One region of the Marinomonas maritima genome, then DNA from elsewhere that is predicted to be linked to it. Evidence: predicted binding sites of a transcription regulator. Region 1 holds the regulator's gene; each other region holds the start of a gene.

Region 1 (3,485 bases):
GCCGTTGGCCTACTTGGTCCAAACGGGGCTGGCAAAACCACCTGTTTTTATATGATAGTTGGCATGGTAGCAAATGACGCTGGCGGCATATTTATCGATGGCGTAGACATCACTCAGGACGCCATGCACACTCGCGCCCAAAAAGGTATTGGCTACCTTCCTCAGGAAGCCTCTATTTTTCGAAAAATGTCCGTCGAAGACAACATCACGGCTATTTTAGAAACTCGTAAAGAGCTAACAAAAAGCCAACGAAAAGACAGACTCGAAGACTTATTAGAAGAGTTTCACATTACCCACATTCGTGAAAACTTAGGAATGGCGCTATCAGGTGGAGAAAGGCGACGTGTTGAAATAGCAAGGGCTCTGGCCATGAACCCTAAGTTTATCCTACTGGATGAACCTTTCGCAGGCGTCGACCCTATTTCTGTCGGCGACATCAAACTCATCATTAAGCACCTTCAAGAAAGTGGAATCGGCGTCCTAATTACCGATCACAATGTTAGAGAGACTCTAGACATTTGTGATAAGGCTTACATTGTTGGCAATGGTTATATTATTGCTTCTGGCGATGCCAGTACCGTCATCAACAATGAACAAGTAAAAAAGGTCTATCTAGGCGACGACTTCCGTCTGTAACCCCTTATCATTGCTGTAGAAAGGGAGTAGTATGCATAACTCGTTCCAATTCATTCAAATAAAAAGAGTTGCTCTATGAAGCAGTCTTTGCAACTAAAACTCGGCCAACAGCTGACCATGACACCACAGCTACAACAAGCCATTCGCTTGTTGCAGCTTTCCACGTTGGACCTGAAGCAAGAAATTCATGAATTTCTTGAATCTAACCCTCTTCTTGAGCTTGATGACGACGAACAGGTTCAAAACGATCAACCTGCAAGTATTGAGTCAAAAAGCGCCCCTGAGGCGACCGTTGATAGCAATAATGAAGAAGCGCGTGTTGAATCAGAGTGGACAGAAAGCATTCCTGAAGAACTGTCTATTGACAGCAACTGGGATGACACATACCAAAACTCTGCGGCCGTGAGCGATCATAATAGCTATGAAGGTGAAAGCGACTTCGAAAGCCGCAACGCCCCAGCAGAAAGTATACAAGACCATCTAATCTGGCAATTAAATCTAACCCATATTTCTGACCGAGACATTGAAATTGCTTACGCTATTATCGAATGCGTTCAAACCGATGGCTATCTAAGTATTTCAACTCAAGACATTTGGGAGTCCCTTTGTGTTGAATTAGAAGATTTAGACATGGAAGAAGTCATCGCAGTACAGCATAGACTGCAACGTTTTGACCCAGTTGGCGTCTGCTCCATTGATTTGCGGGACTGCTTGCTTGTTCAACTAGAGGCATTTCAAAATCACCCTCTTTATAAAAGCACATACAATCTCATTGACCATTATCTACCATTACTAGGCAATCGAGATTTTGCACAATTAAGCCGAAAAACAAAACTAAAAGACGAAGCCCTAAAAGAAGTTGTTAATTTAATACAACAACTTAACCCGCGTCCGGGCTCAGTGATCGATGCTGATGATACAGATTATGTCATTCCTGATGTATCCGTAAAAAAACACAATGGCATATGGCAAGTTGAGCTAAATAATGATGCCCTCCCGCCTATCAAAATAAACGAAACCTATTCCGCCATGGCGAGTACGGCTGCCACGACTGCAGCAGATGTAAGCTACATTAAAACGTCTCTTCAGGAAGCCAAATGGTTTATGAAAAGCTTACAAAGTCGCAACGAAACACTCTTAAAAGTGGCCAGCTGCATTGTAAGTCGACAAATTGATTTCTTTGAATTAGGTGAAGAAGCCATGAAACCGATGGTTCTTCATGATGTTGCCGAAGAAGTTGGCATGCATGAATCAACCATTTCTAGAGTAACAACACAAAAATACATGCACACACCAAAAGGTATTTTTGAACTGAAGTACTTTTTCTCCAGTCATGTAAATACAGCGTCAGGTGGAGAATGTTCTTCTACTGCAATACGAGCTATGATTAAGAAACTTGTGGCTGATGAGCCAGCAAAAAAACCACTGAGTGATAACAAGTTAGCCACTGTTTTGGCTGACCAAGGCATACAGGTTGCTAGACGAACTGTTGCCAAATATCGAGAGGCGATGAATATCCCTCCTTCCAATGAACGAAAACGACTGATCTGAACGGAAACCATTTCATCATGTCCTTGAAATCATTATTAAAAGCTGAGCTCGTTTTGGCGAAGCAAGATATTGTTAGTAAAAAACGAGTTTTAGAAAGTATCGCCGACATTGCATCCAATCGGCTGCATTGCAATAACGAGGCCGTTTATGACGCCCTATTAGGACGAGAAAAGCTTGGAAGTACAGGCATAGGCAATGGCATAGCGATACCTCATTGCCGCCTAGAGTCTGCAAACCATACCGCCATTGTCGTGATGTCATTACAAGCTCCGATAGATTTTGACTCGATTGATAAGAGAGCCGTTGATCTTATATTCGCCTTAATCGTTCCGCCTAATGAATGCGATCAACATCTTGCAACATTGGCCCAAATCGCAGAATTAGCTCAATCGCCTGAAGCGCTCGACAAGCTACGAACCGCTCAAACCAACGAAGATCTATTTAATATTTTTGACTCATTAATATAGGAAGTAAAGCATGCAGGAAGAGTCCATCACCATCATAAATAAACTTGGCTTGCATGCTCGCGCTGCTGGCAAATTAGTGGAAACAACGTCACGCTTTTCTTGTGATATCACCATAGAAAAAGACAGTCGTAATGTAGACGGCAAAAGTATTATGGCAATGATGATGCTTGCCGCTGGAAAAGGAACGAACATTCGAATCAAAACCAATGGAGAAGATGAAAAAGAGGCAATCAAAGCCGTTGTTGAATTAATTAACAATCGTTTTGGTGAAGACGAGTAACCCGACAATGTCAATGTCAGAGAAAACCACTCTCAATCACCTTAAAACGGTCACCGAATCCCTTGAATCCGGCGCCACAATGCAAACCCGTTATTTACTTAATGGGGCATTGCCAGCGCAAGACGTTGCCAGACTATTAGAGTCCTCACCCCCCAAAGAGCGTAAATTGCTCTGGGAGCTAATCGAAGCAAAGAATGAAGGCGAGGTTCTACAATACCTCAGCGAAGATATTGGCGTTCAATTCATGAAGAATATGGATACAGAGCGACTTATCGCCGTATCCGAACATTTCGAAAGTGATGACTTAGCCGATTTATTACAACACTTACCAGAAAAAGTCGTAACAGAAGTTCTAGCTTCCATGAGCTCGCAAGACAGAATGCGAGTGGAAGCATTATTAAGCTATTCGGAAGATTCCGCCGGTGGTTTGATGAATACGGACACAATCACCATCCGTCCGAACATCACTGTCGACATTGTTTTTCGTTATTTACGCAGACATTCAAAACTACCAGACATGACAGACAGCTTACTGGTTGTCAGCCGCTCAG
Region 2 (3,485 bases), on a different contig from region 1:
GGTAAGTCTCTGTTTTTTCACGTAAATCGATTGGTTCATTGGATATTATAGCGTCTTTCGGCGTATGTTCTATCACGCTTTGTATCTCTTCTTTAGAACCCTTTTCAATTTGTAACCCTGTTAAATGCTCAGGTGAGATAACGGTGATACTTGTAGGGCTTTCGTCTTTTGCGTTCTCTGCTTTTGCAAATAGGGCCGCGCGCGAAATCACATGCTCTAGCTCTCGGATGTTACCAGGCCAATGGTAGGCTTCTAACAGGTGGATTGCTGATGGCGATAATGTCAGTTGCTGCAAACCTAATTTACGACGAAAGCGCTCAGCAAAAAAACCCGCGAGTAAAGGAACATCGCCTTGGCGATCTCGTAACGCCGGCACTTTTATAGGGAACACACTGAGTCGATGAAATAAGTCAGCACGAAAACGATGCTCCGCAACTTCCGTTTCCAGATGTCGATTAGTGGCCGCAATGATGCGCACATCCACTTTGCGAATTTGATCTTTCCCGACCGCTTGAATTTCTTGATTTTGAATCGCTCTGAGTAATGACCCTTGCACTTCTAGTGGCAGCTCACCGACTTCATCCAAAAACAACGTACCACCATCGGCCAATAAGAATTTGCCTTGGCGATCGCGATCGGCGCCGGTAAACGCGCCTTTTACATGTCCAAATAGCTCACTTTCGATAAGATGCTGAGGAATCGCCGCGCAGTTGACATACACCATAGGCGCATCAAATCGAGAGGAATGTTCGTGCAGTGCACGCGCCACCAGCTCTTTACCAACACCGGTTTCCCCTTCGATCAGAATGGCAAAATCTGACGGTGCAACCAAATCGATAGACTGTTTAAGTTCTTGTATGACCTTACTTTGCCCAATCATTTCGAGAGTTTGTTCGCTCATCACTTTTAAAACATGCTGGGCATGTTGTGACTTATTTTCTAATTGCTCCATCAAAATGGCGGTGTTTAAGGTCATCGCGGCCATGGTGCCAATGATTTCTAAAGCACGAGCATCTATGTCATCAAAAACACCCGGCAAGATACTGTCTAGCGTCACAGCACCAATCAATTTTCCTTCCAGATACAAGGGCACCCCCATACAAGAATGCACTCGTAACTGCTCATCATGGCCCAGCACCATGCCATCGTATGGATCTGGAAGAGGGGAATCGGCCGCAAAGCGAACAGGGTAATGCCCACCACAAATCGCTTTTAACCTCGGATGCTCCGCAATCGTAAAGCGTCGACCCATTAGGTCTTCTGACAAGCCTCGCTGAGCAATCGGCGTCAACACCGCATTGTTATGGATCAGCAATACAACCGCATCGCAATTGATCGTAGCGCGTACCGCGTAGACTAATTGTTCAAAACGATTGGGTTGCGTCACAGCACTGGCAAGATCTAAAGCAAAGCTAAGGAGGGCGTTATTGGAAACCTGATTCATGATCATCACTCATAAGAAGAAAGACTAACCGTGTCATTTAGACTCTAACATATCATATAGACTTCTTTATTTGTGAGTCTTATTGACTCACTATCAAACCTAAATAACGTAAGCCAATGATTTATAGGTATATTATTAGTTGGCATGTTCTTAGCACTACTATAGATAAGAAATTACTATTCATCGTTTAAAAGGAAACAAAAATGTTATCTCAACAACACATAGACACAGTTAAAAGCACTATCCCGCTGCTTGCTTCCGCAGGACCAGCTATTACTGAGCACTTTTACAAACGCATGTTTTCGCACAACCCTGAGCTAAAACACGTATTTAATATGACGCACCAAAAGACTGGCGGTCAACCTGCGGCCTTATTCAACGCCATTGCCGCTTACGCAACACACATCGACAATCTAGAAGTGCTCACCAGCGCCGTCATGCGTATCGCTCATAAACACACCAGCTTTAATATTCAACCAGATCAATACGATATTGTCGGCCATCATTTGATCGAAACATTGCGCGAACTTGCGCCAGAGGCGTTTACCAAAGACGTCGAAGAAGCGTGGGTTGCCGCTTATGGTCAATTGGCCGATATTTTTATCAAAATAGAAGGCGATCTTTATAAAGAACGTGCCGCTCAAGCCGGTGGTTGGACCGATTTTCGCCGCTTTCGTGTCGCATCAAAAACACCTGAATCTGATCTGGTGACCAGCTTTGTTTTTGAACCAACCGACGGTGGTCCAGTCATCGACTATCTTCCAGGCCAATACTTGGGCATTAAGTTACATCCAAAAGGCAGTGAATACGATGAGATACGTCAATATTCGCTATCAACCGCGCCAAATAACCAGACGTATCGCATCAGTGTAAAACGCGAAGGCAGCGACGACATGGCCGGCGTTATGTCCAATTATCTACACGATCACCTAAACGTAGGAGACGAAATCGAAGCCATGCCACCTGCAGGTGACTTCTTCTTTAAAGACAAGCAAACGCCTGTCGTACTTATTTCTGGTGGTGTTGGCTTAACACCAATGCAAGCCATGCTGAACACATTCGCCAAACAAAGCTACGCGCAGCCAGTCCATTACTTGCATGCTTGTGCAAACCAAGATCAGCATTCCTTTAAAAGCCATGTAAACGGTCTAAAAGGGTCTTTGGCGTTAAACGTACACACTTGGTATGAGCAAACAGACAAAACAGAAGAGGGCGTTTATCAAGGCAACATGCAGCTAGACGTTATCAAAGAAGGATTGCCGATTTCGAATGGCGAATTCTACTTGTGCGGACCGGTTGGTTTCATGATGTTTGTTAAGCAACAGCTGTTAACGCTTGGTGTAGAAGCAGATCGTATTCACTACGAATTGTTTGGCCCACATAAAGACGTGTGATTTTAACCCTTCTCGACCCTTCCCTTGAAGATAAGAGAAGGTGACCCACGCTAAATAAGACCTTCTCCCTCAGCTAAGAGGGAGAAGGTTGCTAAATGCTATGCCTTATAAAAGGCGATTGACTACGAGTGGTCAAGCAACAACGCTTGGTCTTGCTGTTCCGCTTTAACAAACGCTGGACGTGAGGTAATGCGTTCAATATAAGCGTCGACCACAGGGTTCGTCGTGATTAGCCCAAACGTACGACACCATTTCAAACTCATTCCCCAAAGAATATCTACCGCGTAAAGCTGCTCCCCCAATAAATAAGGGCCTTTGGCTATTTGGTCGAACACAGTTTTTAGCATTTTATCAAAACTGCCATAAGACAGTTGAGAAGCCTCAACGGGAGAGCGATTAAAGGCTTTGTCGATCATAGCGGGTTCAAAGCTGCTGCCTTGGTAGGCTATCCAGCGCAAATAGGCACCACGTTTAGGATCATTAAGGGCTGGAGCGAGGCCTTTTTCAGGGAACAGATCGGCCAAATATAGGTAACAAGCGACTTGTTCCGTGACAATAGTGTCATTATGAACAAGGGTTGGAAATTTACCCAAAGGGTTTATCGCTAAAAATTCCGGTTGCTGGTTTTCTCCTGCTTTAAAATTCAG
Region 3 (3,485 bases), 630 kb from region 1:
TGGCAACAGGGTAAATAAGACGAGCGAGCAGTTCTCTGTCGTACGTCACAATATCGCAATCGTGCATAGCGATGGATTCCGCTTTGCCGGCGGCTAAGTTGTAGCCCATACAGAACCAAACGTTGCGGCCTTTACCTGGGTCAGAAGGGGAAAGGTGTTCACCTTTTAGGACGCTGTCTATTTCTCTTAAGCGAGGACCATCGTTCCACAGCACTTTGTAGTTTTGCGGCAAAACACTGAAAAACTCAAGCGCGTGTTTGTATTGTTCTTCTGTTGCTCTGTCTAATCCGATGATGATTTCAGACAAGTAAGGCACTTGTTGCAAATGTTTTAAAATATTAGGCATGGCGTCTGTTTCTAGTTCCGAGTACAGACAAGGCAGAATCAGAGACATAGGTCGCGTTTTTGCAAACTCGCACAGCTCTGCTTCCATTTCTTCTAGCGGGCGGTGCGCCAAATTATGAAGCGTCGTGATAATGCCGTTTTGATGAAAATCGCCCATGATAATTCTCCTAAATATTGTTATAAAAATAATGGCTGTTTGCGTTATATTCTTTTTTTGCGTGTTACAAAATACCTTGCTTGGTTAGCATTAAATTGATCGCTTGAGCCCAGCCTTCAGGCCCGTACGCGTCACTAAGCCAAGCATCGCTGCGATTTGGTATTTCTGGTGGCGCATGAACAGGTGACCGAATCACCACCGGAATATCGGCTCTACTCAGCATGCCAACGTCATTTTCGCCATCGCCTAAGGCCATGGTAGTAATGGCTTCGTCACTTTGTGTCTCATACACCTCTTTTAACCACAGCATGGCGTTTGCCTTGTCGCAGTGTTTACCCATTAAATGGGAAAAACGGCCGCCTTTTTGGATTTGTATATCAAACTGCGCAAGGTGCTCTCTAAAATGATTGAGCGCGAGGTGAGAGTCTGTCCATAGCATGGGTTCAGTGAACTCTCGCTGCATGGCTTGTTTGGCGTTTGCTTCGCTTAAGCCTGTGATTGACATCAGTTCTTGCCACGTCATGTCGCTGAAGCGTTTAAATGTGTAGTCGTCTTGTTTGTCGTTGGTGAGTTCGATCAACCTGTCACGTTTTGGCCCAAAGGCTTTTAACCAATATTCACCGCAATCTTCTAATGGCTCGTCTATCGTCAGTGCCAAATTTTTAGGAATATAGATGGCGGAACCATTTTCAACGATAAAAGGGTCTTGATGATTAAGATCTTTTCTAAGGGAGAGAAGCTCGCTGAATGTCTTGCTTGTATTGATGATGCAAGGAATGGAAAAGGTTTTTAGCGACAGTAACGCGGATTGTGCTGCTTTAAAGCTATAAGTGTGATGGTCGAGTAATGTGCCATCTAAATCTGTGAATATTAAAAGTCTAGTCATGTAGATTCCATTTTTAGGTCCATCATAAGGTGGCTGGTGGACGTTAGTATTAGGCTTGCAAATCTGGTGCCAGTGCGTAAAAGTAAGCCTTTCCTGATGAGGTGCTTGCCTAAGGTTAACTGGGCTGTTGAACAAATTGATGACAAATTTGCTACGTTTATATTTCATTATTATTCTTTCTTTGTTCGCCTTCGCGGCGAACTCGGTTTTATGTCGATTGGCCCTTGCTGATGGCTTAATTGATCCTGCTAGTTTTACGATGTGGCGACTGCTTAGTGGTGCAGCCACGTTGGCGTTACTGTGTGTTTTTCAGTTTTTTAAAACAAAAAACACCCCGATCAAAATGATTTGGCTAGAAGGAAGTTGGCTGTCGGCGCTTTCACTGTTTATTTATGCGATGGGCTTTTCTTATGCCTATGTCACATTGGAAACAGGCATTGGCGCCTTGATTCTTTTTGGTGCTGTTCAGCTTACGCTGATCTTATTCGCTGTTTGGGCGGGTCAGAAACTGGTCGTTTTGGAATGGTTTGGACTGCTGGTGGCGTTTGCTGGTTTTGCGTATTTGGTGTTTCCTACTTTGTCATCGCCTTCTCTTGTTGGCTTTATTTTGATGACGTTAGCGGGTATCGCTTGGGGCTTATATACATGGCGTGGAAAAATCTCGTCTAAACCGCTGTTTGCAACTACCTCGAACTTTGTTCGAACCATCCCGATGCTATTGATTGCATTAGCCTTTATAGATACAGAAGGGCTTAAAAGTGCGAGTACAGAAGGGATTGTGTTGGCAGTGATCTCTGGTGCATTTATGTCTGGATTGGGTTACGCACTTTGGTACGCGGTGCTGCCTCACCTTAGCGCTTCATTGGCGGCTGTGTTACAGCTTTTGGTGCCTGTGATTGCGACTATTGGCGGCGTTATTTTTACGAATGAATCCGTCACTTTACACCTTATCATAGCGACGCTAAGCGTCCTAGGTGGCGTGTTACTCGTTATTCTTGCCAAAAAACGAACGCCTAAAAACGCCTAGTTTTGGTGCGTTTTTATCTCAATGCGCCATCATCGGCAGGCTTGTTGATTGAAATTTGGTCATGTCTTTAATGCTTTAATAGAATGAAAAAATAATGTGGGCTTGAATAATTAATGGAGATAAAACATTGATAACAATCAGACGTTACAAGGAAGATGACACAGAGGCGCTTTGGAATATTTTTTTTCACACAGTTCGTAATATCAATACTCGAGACTATTCCAAAGAACAAGTTGAAGCCTGGGCTCCAGATGTCTTTGATATGCCAATTTGGAAAAAACGTATGCAAGGGCTAGATCCTTTCGTCGCTGTCATGAGTGGTGTCATTGTTGGCTATGCAGATTTACAACCGAATGGATTAGTAGATCACTTCTTTTGTCACCATGAGTATCAGGGCCAAGGCGTCGGTAAGGCACTAATGAATCATGTGTTACGTGTTGGAGAGCAACGAAAAGTGAAACGATTTTATTCTGAGGTCAGTATTACAGCGCGCCCATTTTACGAGCGCTTTGGTTTTAGGGTAGTTCAAGAGCAGGAAATGGAAGTTCGGGGACAAATGCTGAGAAACTTTGTTATGGAAAAGTTTAGCGAACAAAGCGTTTAACTGAAAACTTAAAGGTTTTTGATTCTTTTAAAGCTATAGAATATAAAAAACGGACACCATTGAATGGTGTCCGTTTTTTTATTGCGAAATCTAACTACTTACGCTTCAGGAATGTATTCTGAAAGCGCAGCATAAGCCACGGTGAAGGCGCCTTCTTGGAATGCGCGTAAGCCTGTTGCTTTGAATGGAATTGGCATTGGGTTGTGTTGCAAGATGTCTTTGGTTTTTGCGCCGCTGAACAAATCTACCTGAACGGTATTAATCAATTGGATCGCCGCTTCAATTTTAAAGCCAACAGAACCGCCAGCAAATTTGCCTTTCGTTGGGCGTTCACGGATAGCCACTTTTTTGACTTTATAGTCTTCGAACAGTTTTTTAAGCAAAAATTGGAATTTGCGCACGTTTTCTGTGTCGTTGGAATTGCTCAGTGTGTGGCGTATTTGGCGACAGTCAGTGATTTGGAACA
Region 4 (3,485 bases), on a different contig from region 1:
GAATTCTGGGTACGCTTCCATACCACATTCAGAAAGGTCAACACCTTCGTATTCTTCTTCTTCCGTCACTCGAACACCCATGATGGCTTTGATGATCAGCCAAACCACTAGGCTAGAGAAGAATACCCAAACGAAGATAGTCAATGCGCCAGCGATTTGTCCGCCGAATGTTGTACCATCGTTTGTAAGAGGCACTGCTAGCAAGCCCCAAAGACCCACAACACCGTGAACAGAGATAGCGCCCACTGGGTCATCAATTTTAAGCTTGTCTAGCGTCAGGATAGACACAACAACAATCACACCACCAACTAGACCGATTAACGTTGCTCCAAGAGCAGAAGGTGTATCAGGACCTGCTGTAATAGCAACCAGACCAGCCAATGCGCCGTTTAGAAGCATGGTTAGGTCGGCTTTGCCGAATAAGATACGAGCTAGAATAAGTGCGCCAATTGCGCCGCCTGCTGCCGCTGCGTTTGTGTTCAAGAACACCATTGCAACCGAGTTAGCGCTGGCGATATCGCCAAGTTTCAATACAGAACCACCATTGAAACCGAACCAACCCATCCAAAGGATGAAAGTACCCAGTGTCGCAAGCGGTAAGTTAGCACCAGGAATGGCACGCACTTCACCGTTAGGACCGTATTTACCTTTACGAGCACCAAGCACCAATACACCAGCCAATGCGGCAGAGGCACCAGCCATGTGAACAATACCGGAACCTGCAAAGTCAGTGAAACCTAGGTCGCCAAGGCTATACATGCCGAAGACAGAACCGCCGCCCCACGTCCAGTTACCTTCCATTGGGTAGATGAACGCTGTCATTACCACCGCAAACACAAGGAAAGACCAAAGCTTCATACGCTCAGCAACGGCGCCAGAGACGATAGACATTGCTGTTGCAACGAACACAACTTGGAAGAAGAAGTCAGACGCGCCAGAGTAGATTGAGCCGCCTTCAAAACCGCCGTCACGACCAGAGAAGTCTGTTAAAGTAGACGTTACGTCTACATCTTGAATACCCGTTAGAAACAGCTCACCACCGTACATGACGGAGTAACCGCAAACGAGATACATGATGCAAGAGATGGCAAATAATGCCACGTTCTTAGTTAAAATCTCAGTGGTGTTTTTAGCACGTACTAGACCTGCTTCCAACATGGCAAATCCCGCTGCCATCCACATAACCAGTGCGCCACACACCAAGAAGTAAAAGGTGTCCATGGCATATTGTAAGTGAAAAATTTGATCTTGCATGTTTCGCCCCCCTAAAGGCTTGTATCATTTGAGCAGTGTCTTATTAAAATTCTTAATTTAATGTTTCATTAAGAATAGCGAGCAATGGTTAAACTGCTTCTACACCAGTCTCTCCGGTACGAATACGAACCGCTTGTTCAAGGTTAACGATAAAGATCTTACCGTCGCCGATTTTGCCCGTGTTCGCTGCGCCAGTGATGGCCTCAACGACTTGGTCAGTCATGTCGTCTGCAATCGCTAGTTCGATTTTTACCTTAGGTAAAAAGTCCACTACATATTCAGCGCCGCGGTATAGTTCTGTGTGGCCTTTTTGACGTCCGAAACCTTTTACTTCTGTTACGGTGATACCTTGAACACCAATTTCAGAAAGTGCTTCTCGAACATCATCCAATTTAAATGGCTTGATGATGGCAGTTATAAGCTTCATACCCACTGTCTCCTTTAAAAGTCAGTTTTATTGTCGTATCGCAGGTAGTTAGCTTTATTCAATATGCGTGCCATATATTGATGCACCCCTAGAACAAAGGCTTTGTAAGGATATTGTCGACTTATTGGAATTATAAAGAGCCGCAGTTGGCTTTATTTAGTGCGGCATATTGGGGTGTCTTTATAGTGCGCTGCGTTAACATGGTGCGGTTGATCTATCAAAGAAGAGAGTGATCTACCAGTAAGCGCCTTACCTTGTTGCTTTTGATCAGAAAAAACACACAGTGGCGCGTTTTATGTGTGCCTTATTTAGGGGGAGTGCTTTCATAAAGGTCGCTGAATGGTGATTTAATGCACAGAAAAGAGGCGCCTTGCCTGTGCGATAGACCGATTTTTTTATGCTTAGGAGAACGTCCTTATTTAAAGATGCATAATAGATGACTTGTTTGCACCTTCCTTAGGCTTCTATACTAATAGGCATTGTAAATGTTAAAAACGGGAATGACATGATAGATCAATTTATAAAGCAGTTGGGCACCGGATTAGAGCAAGCCGCAGAGACAATTGGTAAGCTACCTAAAGCAGAAATTCAGGCGCAACTACACGAAGTTGCCCGAAATACATTAAGCAAAATGGATTTGGTTACACGAGAAGAGTTCGAAGTACAGGCGGCTATGTTGGCAAAATATCGTGAAAAATTGGCCATATTAGAAGCGCGTTTAAATGAACTGGAAAAGTAGCGTATAAAAAAGGCGCTCATAAGGGTAGATGAGCGCCAATCAAAAGACAGAAAGCGAGTAGCTATTCACTTCCAGCCTTGTTGCCAGTTGTCTGACGACTTCAGTACTTGCCAAGGTGTGGTATGTTGGTTTTTGTTTATCACGGCTTCAAGAACGCACTCTATAACCGTTTCTTCTTCATCCCGAATGAGTTTGGTGACGATAAAATGCTTCTCTTTGTATTGTGGTGACGTTGATGTCCATTTAGACAAAAGTAATTTATTTGGGTTTATTTGATGCATGTGGCGTTTGTAACCTCGTAAGCGTAGATAAACAAAGATACGAAAGAAGTGAAGGGCCGGATTGCTTTTCACGATAAAAAGAACATTTTTAAATAGGATCAAGGAGTGATCATGAGTTTAGCAACCATCTACAGTCGTGCCCGAGTGGGTGTGGCATCCCCTTTAGTCACAGTCGAAACCCATATATCGAACGGTTTACCGTCGTTAAATATTGTCGGATTGCCAGAAGCGGCGGTTCGAGAAGCAAAAGATCGTGTGCGTAGCGCGATTATTAATAGCCATTTTGAATTTCCTACCAGAAGAGTCACCATTAACCTTGCCCCTGCGGATTTACCCAAAGAAGGTGGTCGTTATGATTTAGCGATTGCGATCAGTGTGCTGGTGGCTTCAGGTCAATTAGGTGAAGTGAATCTTCAAGATATCGAATTTATTGGTGAGTTGGCGTTATCGGGGGATATTCGTGGTGTGCCAGGTTTATTGCCATCGGCGATTGCTTGTCATCAGGCTAATCGACAACTGATTCTTCCAGAAGACAATCAACAAGAAGCGGCTTTGGTTGAAAGTGATGCCGTGTTTGCAAAACACCTTACTCAAGTCACCGCGCACCTTTTAAAATTAAGCCAACTACCTGCCTGTGTTTCTAAACCGACGGCGCCGTTACCCTTAGATCACAAAGATATGCGGGATGTGAAAGGCCAATATCAAGCGCGACGAGCCTTGGAAGTCGCGGCGGCCGGCGGTCATAATCTTCTTTTTATTGGTCCAGCAGGTACAGGAAAAACCA

Evidence for each region. The regulator sigma-54, encoded in region 1, starts transcription at its own class of promoters, with help from an activator protein. The targets are predictions, from matches to a motif close to TGGCACNNNNNTTGCTNT.
Region 2: a site for sigma-54 is predicted at 1,585-1,602, ahead of hmpA (NO-inducible flavohemoprotein). Genes of this name have one in related genera too.
Region 3: a site for sigma-54 is predicted at 1,443-1,460, ahead of M3I01_RS08085 (HAD-IIB family hydrolase). Genes of this name have one in related genera too.
Region 4: a site for sigma-54 is predicted at 1,737-1,754, ahead of glnK (P-II family nitrogen regulator). Genes of this name have one in related genera too.

The regions. Positions count from the first base shown of each region.
Region 1 covers NZ_JAMZEG020000002.1:1,063,604-1,067,088, forward strand. Annotated here, with positions in the region: gene lptB (LPS export ABC transporter ATP-binding protein) at 1-636, shown strand, start outside; gene M3I01_RS11075 (RNA polymerase factor sigma-54) at 712-2,187, shown strand; gene ptsN (PTS IIA-like nitrogen regulatory protein PtsN) at 2,205-2,654, shown strand; gene M3I01_RS11085 (HPr family phosphocarrier protein) at 2,665-2,934, shown strand; gene mgtE (magnesium transporter) at 2,948-3,485, shown strand, end outside.
Region 2 covers NZ_JAMZEG020000005.1:92,629-96,113, reverse strand. Annotated here, with positions in the region: gene norR (nitric oxide reductase transcriptional regulator NorR) at 1-1,444, opposite strand, end outside; gene hmpA (NO-inducible flavohemoprotein) at 1,648-2,838, shown strand; gene M3I01_RS17830 (glutathione S-transferase family protein) at 2,961-3,485, opposite strand, start outside.
Region 3 covers NZ_JAMZEG020000002.1:436,614-440,098, forward strand. Annotated here, with positions in the region: gene M3I01_RS08080 (glycosyltransferase family protein) at 1-502, opposite strand, end outside; gene M3I01_RS08085 (HAD-IIB family hydrolase) at 567-1,388, opposite strand; gene M3I01_RS08090 (DMT family transporter) at 1,528-2,415, shown strand; gene M3I01_RS08095 (GNAT family N-acetyltransferase) at 2,543-3,019, shown strand; gene M3I01_RS08100 (DUF3010 family protein) at 3,118-3,485, opposite strand, start outside.
Region 4 covers NZ_JAMZEG020000003.1:536,512-539,996, reverse strand. Annotated here, with positions in the region: gene M3I01_RS14825 (ammonium transporter) at 1-1,254, opposite strand, end outside; gene glnK (P-II family nitrogen regulator) at 1,343-1,681, opposite strand; gene M3I01_RS14815 (accessory factor UbiK family protein) at 2,187-2,420, shown strand; gene M3I01_RS14810 (TIGR02450 family Trp-rich protein) at 2,486-2,701, opposite strand; gene M3I01_RS14805 (YifB family Mg chelatase-like AAA ATPase) at 2,813-3,485, shown strand, end outside.